One region of the Sphingomonas kyungheensis genome, then DNA from elsewhere that is predicted to be linked to it. Evidence: predicted binding sites of a transcription regulator. Region 1 holds the regulator's gene; each other region holds the start of a gene.
The links. Region 1 encodes LexA, which represses DNA repair genes until DNA is damaged. Its sites were predicted from a motif close to GTTCCNCNCTTGTTCT; they were not measured.
Positions count from the first base shown of each region.

Region 1 (4,942 bases):
CGATCGACGACGGCCGCGCCGCCGCGCTGCTCGATCGCTGGATCGCTTACCGATGACCAATATCCTCTCCCGCATCATCGAGACCAAGCGCGCCGAAGTCGCCGCGCGCAAGGCGACGACCAGCCTCGCCGATCTCGACGCGCGGATCGCCGCCGTCACGCGTCCGCGCGGCTTTCGCGCCGCGCTCGACGCCCGCTCGGGTCCCGCGCTGATTGCCGAGATCAAGAAGGCCAGCCCGTCCAAGGGCGTGATCCGCGCCGACTTCGATCCGCCGGCCCATGCCCGCGCCTATCAGGCGGGCGGCGCCGCCTGTCTGTCGGTGCTGACCGACGAACAATGGTTCCAGGGCTCGGACGACTATCTGATCGCCGCACGCGCCGCCTGCGATCTGCCGGTGATCCGCAAGGACTTCATGGTCGATCCGTGGCAGGCGACCGAGAGCCGCTCGATCGGCGCCGACGCGATCCTGATCATCGTCGCCGCGCTCGACGACAATCAGATGGCGGAGATCGAGGCGTCGGCGCGCGAATGCGGCATGGACGTGCTGGTCGAGGTGCATGACGCACACGAACTCGACCGCGCGCTGCGGCTGCAATCGCGGCTGATCGGCGTCAACAATCGCGACCTGCGCGACTTTTCCGTCGACTTCGCCCGCACCTACGATCTCGTCGCCAAGGCGCCGGCGGGCTGCACCTTCGTCGCCGAGAGCGGGCTGGAGCGGCGCGAGGACCTCGATGCGATGGCGGCGCACGGCGTCCATTGCTTCCTGATCGGCGAGGCGCTGATGCGCGCCGACGATGTCGAGGCGGCGACGCGCGCGATGATCGGCGCCGAGGCGTGACCCGCCTCACCCATATCGACGCCGAGGGCGCCGCGCATATGGTCGATGTCGGCGGCAAGGCGGTGACCAGCCGCCGCGCGGTCGCCACCGGCCATATCGCGGTCGCTGCCGAGGCGCTCGCCGCGATCCGCGACGGCGCGGCGAAGAAGGGCGACGTGCTCGCGGTCGCGCGGATCGCCGGGATCATGGCCGCCAAGCGCACCGCCGAGCTGATCCCGCTCTGCCATCCGCTGCCGCTGACCCGCGTCACGCTCGACCTGACGATCGACGCGGGCGGCATCACCGCCACCGCGCTGACCGCGACCGACGGCAAGACCGGGGTGGAGATGGAGGCGCTCACCGCCGTCTCGGTGGCGCTGCTCACCGTCTATGACATGGCCAAGGCGATCGACCGGGCGATGGTGATCTCCGGCATCCGTCTGCTCGAAAAGGCCGGCGGCGCGTCCGGCGACTGGCGCGCCTGAGGCGATGACGCTGCTGCCGATCGCCGAGGCGCAGGCGCGTCTGTTCACCGCCGCGCCGCGCGTCGCCGAGGAGACGGTGCCGCTCGCGCAGGCCGCGGGGCGCTGGCTCGCCGCCGACGTCGTCGCGCAGCGCACGCAGCCCGCGCACGACCTCTCCGCGATGGACGGCTATGCGATCCGCTTCGCCGACCTGCCCGGCCCGTGGACGCTGATCGGCGAGAGCGCGGCCGGGCGGCCGTTCGACGGCACGATCCAGCCCGGCGAGACCGTCCGCATCTTCACCGGCGCGGTGATGCCCGCCGTCGCCGATACGGTGATGATCCAGGAAGAGGTGGACGCGCAGGGCGCCGCGATCCGACTCACCGGCGAAGGGCCGGCGCATCCGGGCCGCAACACCCGCCGCCGCGGCCTCGACTTCACCGCCGGCGACACGCTGGTGCGCAGCGGCGAGCGGCTGACCCCGGCGCGGATCGCCGTCGCCGCGACCGGCGGCGTCGGTGCGCTGTGCGTCCACCGACGCGTCCGTGTCGCGATCTGCGCGACCGGGGACGAACTGGTCGATCCCGGCCAGCCCGCCTCGCCCGATGCCTTACCCGAATCGAACCGCGCGATGCTCGCCGCGATGCTTGCCGATCTGCCGGTCGAGCTGATCGACCTCGGCATCCTGCCCGACGATCTGGCGACGCTGCGGGACGCCTTCGCGCGGGTCGACGCCGATCTGCTGGTCACCACCGGCGGCGCATCGGTCGGCGATCACGATCTCGTCCGGCCGGCGCTCGAGGCCGCGGGCGGCCAGATCGATTTCTGGCGGATCGCGCTGCGGCCCGGCAAGCCGATGATGGCGGGGCGACGCGGCGCGATGCAGGTGCTCGGACTGCCGGGCAATCCGGTGTCCGCCTTCGTCACCGCGATCCTGTTCGTCAAACCGGTGATCGCGCATCTCGCCGGCGCCGCCGACCCGCTGCCGCGCGCGACGCTGGCGCTGCTCGGCGAGGACCTGCCCGCCAATGGCGCGCGCACCGACTATCTGCGTGCCGAAATACGCGACGGCCGCGCTTATGCCTCGACGATCCAGGACAGTTCGATGCTGCTGACGCTGGCTCGGTCGCAGGCGCTGATCATCCGCCCGGCCGGCGCCGCGGCGGCACGGGCGGGCGACTCGGCAGATATCCTCGTCATCGCTTGACGGACGCCATCCTGTTCCCTAGAAGTTCCGCGTCTGTTCTGACGGGGAAGGATCGCCCATGCTCACGCGCAAGCAGCACGAGCTCGTATGCTTCATCAACGATCGGCTGGAGGAAACCGGCATCTCGCCCTCGTTCGAGGAGATGAAGGAGGCGCTCGACCTCAAGTCCAAGTCGGGCGTGCATCGTCTGATCAGCGCGCTCGAGGAACGGCATTTCATCCGCCGCCTGCCCAACCGGGCGCGCGCGCTCGAAGTGCTGCGCATGCCGGAACGGTCGGAGCGCAAGCCCGCCGCGTCGACGGCGCCGGCCGCACCGCCGCCCGCCAAGACCAACGTCCGCGCCGCACCGGCGCCCGCCAATGACGTGATCGAGATCCCGCTGCACGGCCGCATCGCCGCCGGCCTGCCGATCGAGGCGTTCGAGGGCAGCTCGACGCTCGCCGTCCCCGCCGCCCTGCTCGGCAGCGGCGAACATTATGCGCTCGAAGTGTCGGGCGATTCGATGGTCGAAGCCGGCATCCTCGATGGCGATTATGCGCTGATCCGCCGTACCGAGGTCGCCCGCGACGGGGAGATCGTCGTCGCGCTGATCGACGACAGCGAAGCGACGCTCAAATATTTCCGCCGCGAGGGCGCGATGGTCCGGCTCGATCCCGCCAACCGCGCCTACGAACCGCAGCGCTACGTCCCCTCGCACGTCCGCGTGCAGGGCAAATTGTCGGGCATCCTGCGCCGCTACGACTGAGCCGGGCGATCCGCCAGGGATGGCGGTCGCCGGGCTGTAGCACCGTGCGCACCCGTCGGCTTTCCAGGTCGATCGCGACGCCGCCGGTGCGACGCAGGAGCGGTGCATCGAGCCGCAGCCAGCGCGGGCGGCAGGATCGCGGCAGCCGCCGTTCGCTGACGACGATGTCCGCCGCATGGCAGGCGCCGATCAGCGCGGCACGATCGACCGGATAGGCGCTGCGCGTCGCAACGATCCGCCATGCGCGCTCTGTGCTCCTCAGCGTGACGATACAGGCGTCCGGCGAGCAGCGCGCCGCCGCCTGCTCGCTGAGCGGCAACGGCTCGCCGTCGATGCCGCCATTTTCGGCGAGCATCGCCCGCGTGTAATCACCGGCGCGCTCGCGGAGCAAGGCGAGTCTCCCGTCGACCCGTACCGCCATATGGCGGCCATCTCCCGTCACCAGCAGATCGGGGGCAGGCGCCTGCACCATCCACCAGCCGCCGAGCAGGATCGGCAGCAGCCCCCAATGCCGCACCCGCGTCCGCCACAGCATCAGCCACAGTCCGCCGCCGACGATCAGCGCGAATGCCGCGGCCGACATCGCCGGCAACGCAAACCCCGATCCCGGCAGCGCGGCGACGCGGTGGGCGATCACCAGCAACAGCCGCAACGCGAGATCGGTCAGCCACCAGACCGGTGGGCCGAGGCCGACCGTATCGGCGAGCAACGCCGCCGCTTCGAGCGGCATGACGACGAAGGTGGTGAGCGGGATCGCGACGATATTCGCCGCCGCGCCGTACAGCCCCGCCTTGTGGAAGTGGAAGACCGCGATCGGCATCAGCGCCGCCTCGACCACGACGCCGGTGAGCAGCAACGCAGCGCCTTCGCGCAGGATACGGCGACGCCAGGGCTCGTCGCGCTGCCGGAACCAGCCGGCGACGCGCGGATGGTCGTGGAGCGTGACGATCGCCGCGATGGCGGTAAAGGACAATTGGAAGCTCGGCCCGGTCACCGCCTCGGGCCAGACCAGCATCACCGCGATGGCACCGCCGGCGACCAGCCGCAACGTCATCGCCTCCCGTCCCAGCACCAAGGCGGCGAGCACCAGCAGCGCGGCGACGCACGAGCGGATCGTCGGCACCTGACTGCCGGTCAGCCAGGTATAGCCGATCGCCGCCAGCGCCCCCGCCGCCGCCGCGACCAGCGGCAGCCGCCAGCGGATCGCCAGCCACGGCGACAGCGCGAGCAGCCGCAGGACGCACAGCATCGTCGCCCCCACCGCGGCGGTGATGTGCAAGCCGCTCACGGAGAGCAGATGCGCCAGCCCGGCGCGCCGCATCGCATCGGCATCGGCCACGGTGATCGCGCCCTCGTCGCCGGTGGCGAGCGCTGCGGCGATACCGCCGCGACTGCCCGGCAGGCGCGACAGGATATGGCTGGTCAGCCCCGCGCGCAGCCCCTCGCCCGCCGCGCGCCGGATCACCCGCACCGGCGCGAAGCCGCGCCCGGTCGCGCCGATCCCCGCGAACCAGGCGACGCGCGCAAAGTCATAGCCGCCCGGCACCGCCGCATCGGCTGGCGGCATCAGCCGCGCGCGCAGCCCGATCACCGCCCCCTCGCCCAGCCCGTCGGGCGCGTCGCCGATCGGCAGGTTGATCCGCACCCGCGGCGGCACGCCCACGCTGTCGCTGCGCAGCGTCAGGCGGATGAGGTCGCGCGCCGGC
Region 1 covers NZ_JBBBDM010000002.1:654,417-659,358, reverse strand. Annotated here, with positions in the region: gene trpD (anthranilate phosphoribosyltransferase) at 1-56, shown strand, start outside; gene trpC (indole-3-glycerol phosphate synthase TrpC) at 53-841, shown strand; gene moaC (cyclic pyranopterin monophosphate synthase MoaC) at 838-1,305, shown strand; gene V8201_RS07155 (molybdopterin molybdotransferase MoeA) at 1,310-2,491, shown strand; gene lexA (transcriptional repressor LexA) at 2,550-3,236, shown strand; partial or broken gene V8201_RS07145 (ComEC/Rec2 family competence protein) at 3,244-4,942, opposite strand, start outside.

Region 2 (4,942 bases), on a different contig from region 1:
CCGGGCTGTCCGCCTGGCAATGCGCCGAGCGGAAGGTGGTGAAATCGTGCCGGCCGACCAGCAGCGCCGCCGCCGCCGCCATGGCGTCGCTGTCGAGCGGCTGCGGCACCTGCCACGCCAGTCCCGTTTCCCAGGTCAGCGGCGCCCGGCGATTGACGATGCGATATTCATAGGCGCGGCCGAGGCACGAGAAGCGCGCATGCCAATCGTCCGCCACCGCCTCACAGGCGAGCACCGCCACCGGCGCCGGCCGCAGCCGCGCGTTGAGCGCCTCCATCAGCCGGAACGGCGCGATCGGCTTGGCGATGTCGACGTGCGCGCGCATGCCGAGGCCGTGCACCCCGGCGTCGGTCCGCCCCGCGGCATGGACCGCGGCGCTCTCGCCGGTCACCGCGGTCACCGCCGCCTCCAGCGCCGCCTGCACGCTCGGCCCGTGCTTCTGTCGCTGCCAGCCCATGAAGGGGCGGCCGTCATATTCGACCGTCAGTGCGAACCGCGTCACGCAGCGGTGCCGCCCACCGTGGTACCGCTCGCCACCGGGAAGCCGCGCAGCAGCTCGGCGGTGCTCGTCACCGCGCGTCCGGCGCGCTGCACCAGCGTCGGCCGGATCGCGCCGTCGCCGCAGGCGATCGTCAGGCCCGCGTCGACCGTCGTGCCTTCGCCACCGAGGAAGCTGAACGGCAGCACCTCGGCGGCGAGCAGCTTGACCCGCTCACCCGCGATCTCGCACCAGGCGCCGGGCGCCGGGTTCATCGCGCGGATCAGCCGTTCGACCGCGACGGCACTCTGGGTGAAGTCGATGCGCGCCTCCGCCTTGTCGATCTTGGCGGCATAAGTGACGCCCTCGGCGGGCTGGGCGACCGGCGGATGGGCATCGAGGTCGCCGAGCACCGTGACCATCAGCCGCGCGCCCAGCGCGGCGAGCTCGTCGGTCAGCGCGCCGGCGGTCTTGTGGTCGACGGGGACGCGCCCCTCCAGCCGCACCGGCCCGGTATCGAGCCCGGCTTCCATCTGCATGATGCCGACCCCGGCCTCGGCATCGCCGGCGAGGATCGCTCGCTGCACCGGCGCCGCGCCACGCCAGCGGGGCAACAGCGACCCGTGCACGTTGAGGCAACCGTGGCGCGGCGCCGCCAGCACCGGCTTGGGCAGGATGAGGCCATAAGCGGCGACCACCGCGACATCGGCGTCGAGCGCGGCGAAGGCCGCCTGTTCGGCCGGGTCGCGCAGGCTGACCGGATGCCGCACCGCAATCCCCAGCGCCTCGGCGCGCTGCTGGACCGGCGAGGCGACCGTATCGCGCCCGCGTCGCCCGCCGGGACGCGGCGGCTGGCTGTAGGCCGCGACGACGTCGTGCCCGGCCGCCACCAGCGCATCGAGCGTCGGCACCGCGAAGCCGGGAGTTCCCATGAAGATGATCCGCATGGCCCGTCTTCAACGCGCTGGCGGGCGGCCGCGCAACCCCCTATCTGTTCTGCATGGCCTCTCCCGAAATCGAAGCCCTCACCCAGGCGCTGGCGCGGCTGCCCGGCCTCGGCCCGCGGTCGGCGCGGCGCGCGGTGCTCCACCTGCTCAAGAAGCGCGAGGCGGCGCTCGGGCCGTTGCGCGCCGCGCTGGAGGCGGTGGACGAGCGGCTGGAAACCTGCGCGACCTGCGGCAACGTCGATACCGCCAATCCGTGCGCGATCTGCGCCGATCCCCGCCGCGACGCGCGCGCGCTCTGCGTCGTCGAGGAGGTCGCCGATCTCTGGGCGCTCGAACGTTCGCGGCTGTTCCCCGGCCGCTTCCATGTGCTCGGCGGCCGGCTGTCGGCGCTCGAAGGCGTACGGCCGGAGGATCTCGCGATCGACGCGCTGGTCGCCCGGATTGGGGCGGGCGGCATCGACGAGGTCGTGCTGGCGATGAACGCGACGCTCGAGGGGCAGACCACCGCCCATTATCTCGCCGACCGGATCGAGCAATTCCCGGTCCGCGTCACCCAGCTCGCGCACGGACTGCCGGTCGGCGGCGAGCTCGACTATCTCGACGAGGGCACGCTGGCGCAGGCGCTGCGCGCGCGGCGTCCGGTGGCCTGAACAGCGCCGCGACAGCGCGCGCGCACGCCAATCTTGACGTGCCCCCGCCGCCCACCTAGCTCGACGCCATGGCAGTCCTCTCTATCGTCGAAGTACCCGATCCGCGCCTGCGCCTGATCTCCAAGCCGGTCGACGCGGTGACCGACGACACGCGCGCCTTCGTCGCGGACCTGATCGATACGATGTACGCCGCCAACGGCATCGGCCTCGCCGCGATCCAGGTCGGTGTCGACAGCCGCATCCTCGTCATCGATCTGCAGGACGAGAAGGACGCGGACGACAAGCCGATCAAGGCGCCGCACGCCTATATCAACCCGGAGATCCTGTCGGTCAGCGAAGAGACGAGCAGCTACAACGAAGGCTGCCTGTCGATCCCCGAACAATATGCCGATGTCGCGCGTCCGGCGAGCTGCCGCGTCCGCTGGCTCGACGAGCAGGGGGAAAGCCATGAGGAAGAGCTCACCGGCCTCCTCTCGACCTGCATGCAGCATGAGATCGACCACCTCAACGGCGTGTTGTTCATCGATCATATCAGCCGGCTGAAGCGCGACATGGTGATGAAGAAGCTGGCGAAGATGCGCCGCTGACGCACGAGGCCGGACGGGGCGGGGCCGTCCCGCCGCGGCGATCGTCGGCGCGTCACGGCGCGCTCCGGCCAACAAAGTTCTGTCTTCCTCCCGACGTTCGATCTATGTTCTTTCCGTATTGTTGTTTGTTGGTCACGCCGCCCGGGTTCGCGTCGGGAGGTGACCGTCGGGGAGAGACATGGACTTGACCACGCTCATCATCGCGATCCTCGCGCTTGCCGCCGGCCTGCTGGTCGGCTGGCTGCTCGCCAACCGCAAGGCGGCGACGCTCGCCGCCGATCTCGCGGTGGCGCAGAGCCGGGCGGCGGACCTCGATCTCGTCAGCCGTACCCGCGACGCGGTCGAGCGCGAGCGCAACGAAGCGATGCGCGAGCTGGCCGCGCTGCGCGCGCAGGCGGATGATCGCGCCGCGACCCTCGATGCGCTGCGCGACGAGCTCGCCGCGGTGCGCGCCGACCGCGATGCCGCCCGCACCGGGCTGGCCACCACGCGTGCGCAGATCGAGGCGTTCGAGGCGCGGCTCGTCGACATGCGTGACGCCAAGGAGCAGATGGCGGCGCAGTTCAACGATCTCGCCAACAAGGCGCTGACCGATGCGCAGAAGGCCTTCCTCGACCGCGCCGAGGCACGCTTCCGCCAGTCCGAGGAACTCGCCGGCAACAACCTCAAATCCCTGCTCCAGCCGGTCAACGAACGCCTCGCCCGCTACGAGGAGGGCGTCGCCAAGGTCGAGGCCGAGCGCCGCGACGCCTTCGGCGATCTCAAGGGCCAGATCGAGCAGATGCGGCTCGGCCAGGAGCGCGTGTCGGGTGAGGCGGCCAAGCTGGTCAATGCGTTGCGCAACGCCCCCAAGGCCCGCGGCCGCTGGGGCGAGCAGCAGCTGCGCAACGTGCTCGAAACCTGCGGCCTTGCCGAACATACCGATTTCGCGATGGAGGTCAGCGTCGCCGACGGCGAGGGCGGCCGGTTGCGCCCCGACGCCATCGTCCGCGTCCCCGGCGGCAAGTCGCTGATCATCGATGCCAAGGTCTCGCTCAACGCCTATCAGGATGCGTTCGGCGCGGTCGACGAGGGGGAGCGCCACATCGGCCTGACCGCGCATGCCGCATCGATGCGGGCGCATATCAATGGCCTGTCCGCCAAGGCCTATTGGGCGCAGTTCGACGATACGCCCGAATATGTCGTGATGTTCGTCCCCGGCGAGCATTTCCTCTCCGCCGCGCTCGAACATGATGCGGGGCTGTGGGACTATGCCTTCGACAAAAGGGTGCTGCTGGCGACGCCGACCAATCTCATCGCGATCGCGCGGACGGTGGCGGCGGTCTGGCGGCAGGAGAAACTGGCGACCGAGGCGCGGGCGATCGGGGCGCTCGGCAAGGAACTCTACGACCGGCTCGCCAAGGCGGGCGAGGATTTGCGCAAGGTGGGCGGCGGGTTGACCACCGCGGTCAACAATTACAACAATTTCGTTTCGAGCTTCGAAAGCCGCGCGTTGGTCTCGGCGCGCAAGTTCCGCGACCTCAACATCGAGCCGGGCGCGCGGGAGATCGGCGTCGCGGAACCCGTCGAGGCGCTGGCGCGCTACGGCGAGGAAGCGCTGCGCCTCCCCGATGCGGCGGAATAGAGGAGCGGGTGATGAAGGCCATGTACGACGGCGATGTCATCATGGATCAGGACGGCCGGTTGTCCGGCATGGTCGCGGGTGACGTGATCGTGCGGCCGGGCTGCACCGTGCGGATCAGCGGGATGGTCGGCGGCGACGTCTATGTCGAAGCGGGCGCCTCCGCGCGGATCAGCGGCATAGTCTCCGGCCGGATCGTCAACCGCGGCGGCGCGATTCGCGTCACCGGCATGGTCGGTGGCTAGACTGATCGGCGAGGCATTGATGCGGCGGCTGAAAAACGAGCGGCTGTCCTATCTACGAACGTCGTGATAGCCGAATGGCTCCTTCTCACCGGTGCAGATTTCGAAACGAAAGAGCTTCATTGTTCGATTAACGTGTCCAACTTGTCCATGTCGTCCCGAAATGGGACGGAGAAGCGCCGGTTCGGACGAGGCTTGGGGCAGCTCGCCATCCCCTGGCATGGTTTAGTCTCGCCCCCGGCGGGGACGACGCCATTCAGGCCCGATCGCCCTGGCCGTGCTGCGCCAGCACCTCATAGGCCATCACCGCGGTCGCCACCGCGGCGTTGAGGCTGTCCGCCTTGCCGAGCATCGGGATCTTGACCAGCAGGTTGCACGCCGCGGCATAGTCCGCGGGCATGCCCTGCGCCTCGTTAC
Region 2 covers NZ_JBBBDM010000003.1:346,715-351,656, reverse strand. Annotated here, with positions in the region: gene truA (tRNA pseudouridine(38-40) synthase TruA) at 1-502, opposite strand, end outside; gene fmt (methionyl-tRNA formyltransferase) at 499-1,425, opposite strand; gene recR (recombination mediator RecR) at 1,479-2,075, shown strand; gene def (peptide deformylase) at 2,144-2,662, shown strand; gene V8201_RS09410 (DNA recombination protein RmuC) at 2,841-4,286, shown strand; gene V8201_RS09405 (hypothetical protein) at 4,298-4,528, shown strand; gene V8201_RS09400 (TrmH family RNA methyltransferase) at 4,782-4,942, opposite strand, start outside.
Region 2: V8201_RS09410 (DNA recombination protein RmuC) is a predicted target of LexA. The motif match lies at 2,758-2,773, and genes of this name have one in related genera.

Region 3 (4,942 bases), on a different contig from region 1:
CTCGCAATGGATGCGCAAGATGCTGCGCGATCTCGAAAGCGGCCCGGCGCATCATCTGTTGCCCGAGGATTATTTCCAATTGTCGTACACGGTGCTCGCCGCCTTGTCCGACGTTGCCGACACTGCGACCTCCGGCGATCGCGGCGACGCGATGCGCCTGTTCCGCCAGAAGGTTCGCCCCGCGGAACGGGCCGCATCGAAAGTCGTCGATACGCAGATCGAACTGATGGGCGCCCGTGTCGCCGCGCTGCGCGACACCGCCGAAAGCGCGCAACATTCGGCCAACCGCATGCTGATGATCGCGGTCCTCTTCCTCAGCGTGCTCGGCTTCGCCACGGGCGCGCTGGTGGAAATGGTGCGCCGTTCGCAGACTCGGCTGATCGTGCGCAACCTCGGCAGCGGCCTGCACAAGCTCGCCGGGGGCGATCTCACCGTCCGGATCGATGGCGTGCTCGCCGGCGAATTCGGCAAGCTCAAAAGCGACTTCAACCATGCCGCCGATGCGCTCGGTTCGGCGCTCGCGACGATCCGGCGCAGCGCCATGGACATCAGCGCCGGCGCGGACGAGTTGATGGAATCGTCGACCGATCATTCGGCCCGCACCGAACGTCAGGCGGCCAGCCTCGAAGAAACCGCCGGCACGCTGCAACAGCTCAGCGAGGCCGTCACCAATTCCGCGCAGCACGCCGCGCAGGTGCGCAGCACCGTCGCCGCGGCGAATGTCGATGTCGAGAAATCGGGCGCCCTGCTGCGTGACGCGGTGGCGGCGATCACCCGGCTCGAGCAATTTTCCGAAGAGATCGCCGACATCCTGGTGGTGATCGACCGGATCGCCTTCCAGACCAATCTGCTCGCGCTCAACGCGGGGGTCGAGGCCGCGCGCGCCGGTGATGCGGGCAAGGGCTTCGCCGTGGTCGCGCTCGAGGTCCGCGCGCTCGCCGGTCGCTCCGCCAAGGCGGCAGAGGACGTCAAGAAGCGGATCGGCCGGTCGACCGAACAGATCCATGTCGGCGTCCGCTCGGTCCACGACGCCGAAGCGATGCTGGATCAGGTGATCGAACGCGCCGGCAGCGTCGCGTCGATCACCGCCAATATCGCCGACAATATCGAACAGCAGTCGCTCGCGCTGCGACAGATCACCGCCGCGGTCGCCGAGCTCGACAGCGTCACCCAGCAGAATGCGGCGATGGCGGAGGAGCAGAGCGCCGCCGCGCGCAAGCTGGTCCATGAGACCAAGGTGATGACCGGTCAGATCGAGCAGTTCCGCTTCAGCGAATGGGAGGTCGCCAACGATCGCCTGCCCGATTTCGAACCGCGACCGGTCTGGCCGCTCCGCCCGACCGAAATCTCGCCGCGGGTGATCGCGCCGCTCCCCAAGCAGCGCCTGCCCTGATCGGCGTCGGGCGGCGCTGCGCCTGAGCGAGACCGGGCGACGGCGGCTCCGACCGGCGACGCCGGCCTTAGCCCCGCCGGGCGGCCCTAGCCCGCCTTGCCGCCGAACAGTCGGCCGAGCATCGCCTCCGCCGCCTTGCCGACCGCGGCGGCGATCGCCTGCGGATCGGGCTGGGTCTGGGTGCCCTGCGGCGGCGCCTCGGGGCGGGGCGGTTCGGGCGGCCCGTCCCCGCTCGGCGGCACGGGAGTTGCCGGCGGTGTCGGCGGCACCGGCCGTTCCGCCGCCGGCCGCGTCGCCTCGCTGCGCCGCGCCTGGCCCTTCGCCACCGCCGCGGTCGCGGCGGTCGCCGCCATCGTCAGCCCCGCCGCGAGCCACTCGCGCCCCTGCGGGCTGTTCGCCTTCTCGAGCAGCACCCCGCCGACCTCGCGCACCTCCTTGGGCAGGCGGATGCCGAGCACCTCCTTGGGGAGCTTCGCCTTCGCCTTCTTCTTCTTGCCCATCTGCCGGCCCTTCTGCCTGTGTGTCGCCGAGATAAGACACCATCGGCGATGTTTCAACGTGGTGCTGGCAAGCGCCTCTCTGCGTTCCTACTTCCCGCACTAGCCTCAGCCACAGAACAGAAGTAGAACCCGCCTTATGCTGACCAAGATCACCGTCCGCGGCGCGCGCGAGCACAATCTCAAGGACGTCGATGTCGACATCCCCCGCGATACGCTGACCGTGATCACCGGCCTGTCGGGATCGGGCAAGTCGAGCCTCGCCTTCGACACCATCTATGCCGAGGGCCAGCGCCGCTACGTCGAATCGCTGTCCGCTTATGCCCGCCAGTTCCTCGAACTGATGCAGAAGCCCGACGTCGATCATATCGAAGGCCTGTCGCCGGCGATCTCGATCGAGCAGAAGACGACCAGCCGCAACCCGCGCTCGACCGTCGCCACCGTCACCGAAATCTACGATTACATGCGCCTGCTGTGGGCGCGCGTCGGCATCCCCTACAGCCCCGCGACCGGCGAGCCGATCGCCGCGCAGACCGTCAGCCAGATGGTCGACCGCGTCCTCGCTCTGCCCGAGGGCACGCGCCTCTATCTGCTCGCCCCCGTGGTGCGCGGCCGCAAGGGCGAATATCGCAAGGAGCTCGCCGAATGGCAGAAGGCGGGCTTCACCCGCGTCCGCGTCGACGGCCAGATCCACGAGATTGACGAGGTGCCGGCGCTCGACAAGAAGTTCAAGCATGACATCGAGGTCGTCGTCGACCGCCTCGTCATCCGCGAGGATATCGCGACGCGGCTCGCCGAATCGTTCGAGACCGCGCTCAAGCTCGCCGACGGTCTCGCTTATGTCGACCCCGCCGATCCGGTCGAGCCGCACACGCCCAAATCGGAAGTGCTCGGCGACAACGCGCCCGCCGGCCGGATCGTCTTCTCCGAGAAATTCGCCTGCCCGATCAGCGGCTTCACCATCGCCGAGATCGAGCCGCGGCTGTTCTCGTTCAACGCGCCGCAGGGCGCCTGCCCGGCCTGCGACGGGCTCGGCGAGAAATTGCTGTTCGACGAGGATCTCGTCGTCCCCAACCACGGGCTCAGCATCAAGAAGGGCGCGGTGGTGCCCTGGGCCAAGTCCAACCCGCCCTCGCCTTATTACATGCAGGTGCTCGGCAGCCTCGCGCGCGAATTCGACTTCAGCCTCGACACGCCCTGGTCCGACCTGCCCGAGGCGATCCACGCGCTGATCCTGCACGGCAGCCGCGGCAAGGCGGTGACGCTGACCTTCGTCGACGGCAAGAAGGCCTATGACGTCAAGAAGCCGTTCGAAGGCGTGATCGGCAATCTCAACCGCCGCCTGCTCCAGACCGAGAGCGCGTGGATGCGCGAGGAACTCTCCAAATATCAGAGCTCGCGCCCCTGTGAGGTCTGCCACGGCGCGCGCCTCAAGCCCGAGGCGCTGGCGGTCAAGGTGGCGATGCAGGACATTGCTTATGCGACGCACCTGTCGGTGGTCGACGCGCTCGCCTTCTTCACCGATCTGCCCAACCATCTCGGCGACCAGCAGCGCGCGATCGCCGAACGCATCCTCAAGGAGATCGTCGAGCGGCTGGGCTTCCTCAACAACGTCGGCCTCGATTATCTCAACCTCGATCGCACCAGCGGCACTTTGTCGGGCGGCGAGAGCCAGCGCATCCGCCTCGCCAGCCAGATCGGCAGCGGCCTGTCGGGCGTGCTCTACGTGCTCGACGAACCCTCGATCGGCTTGCACCAGCGCGACAATGACATGCTGCTCGCGACGCTGCGGCGCCTGCGCGATCTCGGCAATACCGTGCTGGTCGTGGAGCATGACGAGGATGCGATCCGTACCGCCGATTATGTCATCGACATGGGGCCGGGCGCCGGCGTCCACGGCGGAGAGATCGTCGCGCAGGGCACGCTCAAGCAATTGCTCAAGAGCAAGACCAGCATCACCGCCGATTATCTCAACGGCACGCGCCAGGTGCCGGTGCCGGCCAAGCGCCGCAAGGGCAACGGCAAGCAGCTCACCGTCCACAATGCGCGCGCCAACAACCTGACCGGCGTCACCGCGAGCATCCCGCTCGGCACCTTCACCTGCATCACCGGCGTATCGGGGTCGGGCAAGTCGAGCTTCACCATCGACACGCTGTTCGCCGCCGCGGCGCGGGCGCTCAACGGCGCGCGCATCCTCGCCGGCAAGCACGACAAGGTGACGGGGCTCCAGCATCTCGACAAGGTGATCGACATCGATCAGTCGCCGATCGGCCGCACCCCGCGCTCCAACCCGGCGACCTATACCGGCAGCTTCACGCAGATCCGCGACTGGTTCGCCGGCCTGCCGGAAAGCCAGGCGCGCGGCTACAAGCCCGGCCGGTTCAGCTTCAACGTCAAGGGCGGCCGCTGCGAGGCGTGCCAGGGCGACGGCGTGCTCAAGATCGAGATGCACTTCCTCCCCGACGTCTACGTCACCTGCGACGTCTGCCACGGCGCGCGCTACAATCGCGAGACGCTGGAGGTGAAGTTCAAGGGCAAGAGCATCGCCGACGTGCTCGACATGACGGTCGAGGATGCCGCGGAGTTCTTCAAGGCGGTGCCGCCGATCCGCGACAAGATGGAGATGCTGGTCGAGGTCGGCCTCGGCTACGTCAAGGTCGGCCAGCAGGCGACGACACTGTCGGGCGGCGAGGCGCAGCGCGTCAAGCTCGCCAAGGAACTGGCGCGCAGAGCGACCGGCAACACCCTGTACATCCTCGACGAGCCGACGACCGGCCTGCATTTCGAGGACGTGCGCAAATTGCTCGAAGTGCTCCACGCGCTGGTGGAGCAGGGCAATACGGTGGTGGTGATCGAGCATAATCTCGACGTCATCAAGACCGCCGACTGGGTCGTCGACCTGGGGCCGGAAGGCGGCGTCAAGGGCGGCGAGATCGTTGCCGTCGGCACGCCGGAAGCGGTGGCGAAGGAGCCGCGAAGCTTCACGGGGAAGTATCTGGCGCCGTTGCTGAAGCCGCGCGGCGGGGAGGCGGTGGCGGCGGAGTGATACCGC
Region 3 covers NZ_JBBBDM010000001.1:209,813-214,754, reverse strand. Annotated here, with positions in the region: gene V8201_RS00970 (methyl-accepting chemotaxis protein) at 1-1,393, shown strand, start outside; gene V8201_RS00965 (hypothetical protein) at 1,480-1,893, opposite strand; gene uvrA (excinuclease ABC subunit UvrA) at 2,030-4,936, shown strand.
Region 3: uvrA (excinuclease ABC subunit UvrA) is a predicted target of LexA. The motif match lies at 2,007-2,022, and genes of this name have one in related genera.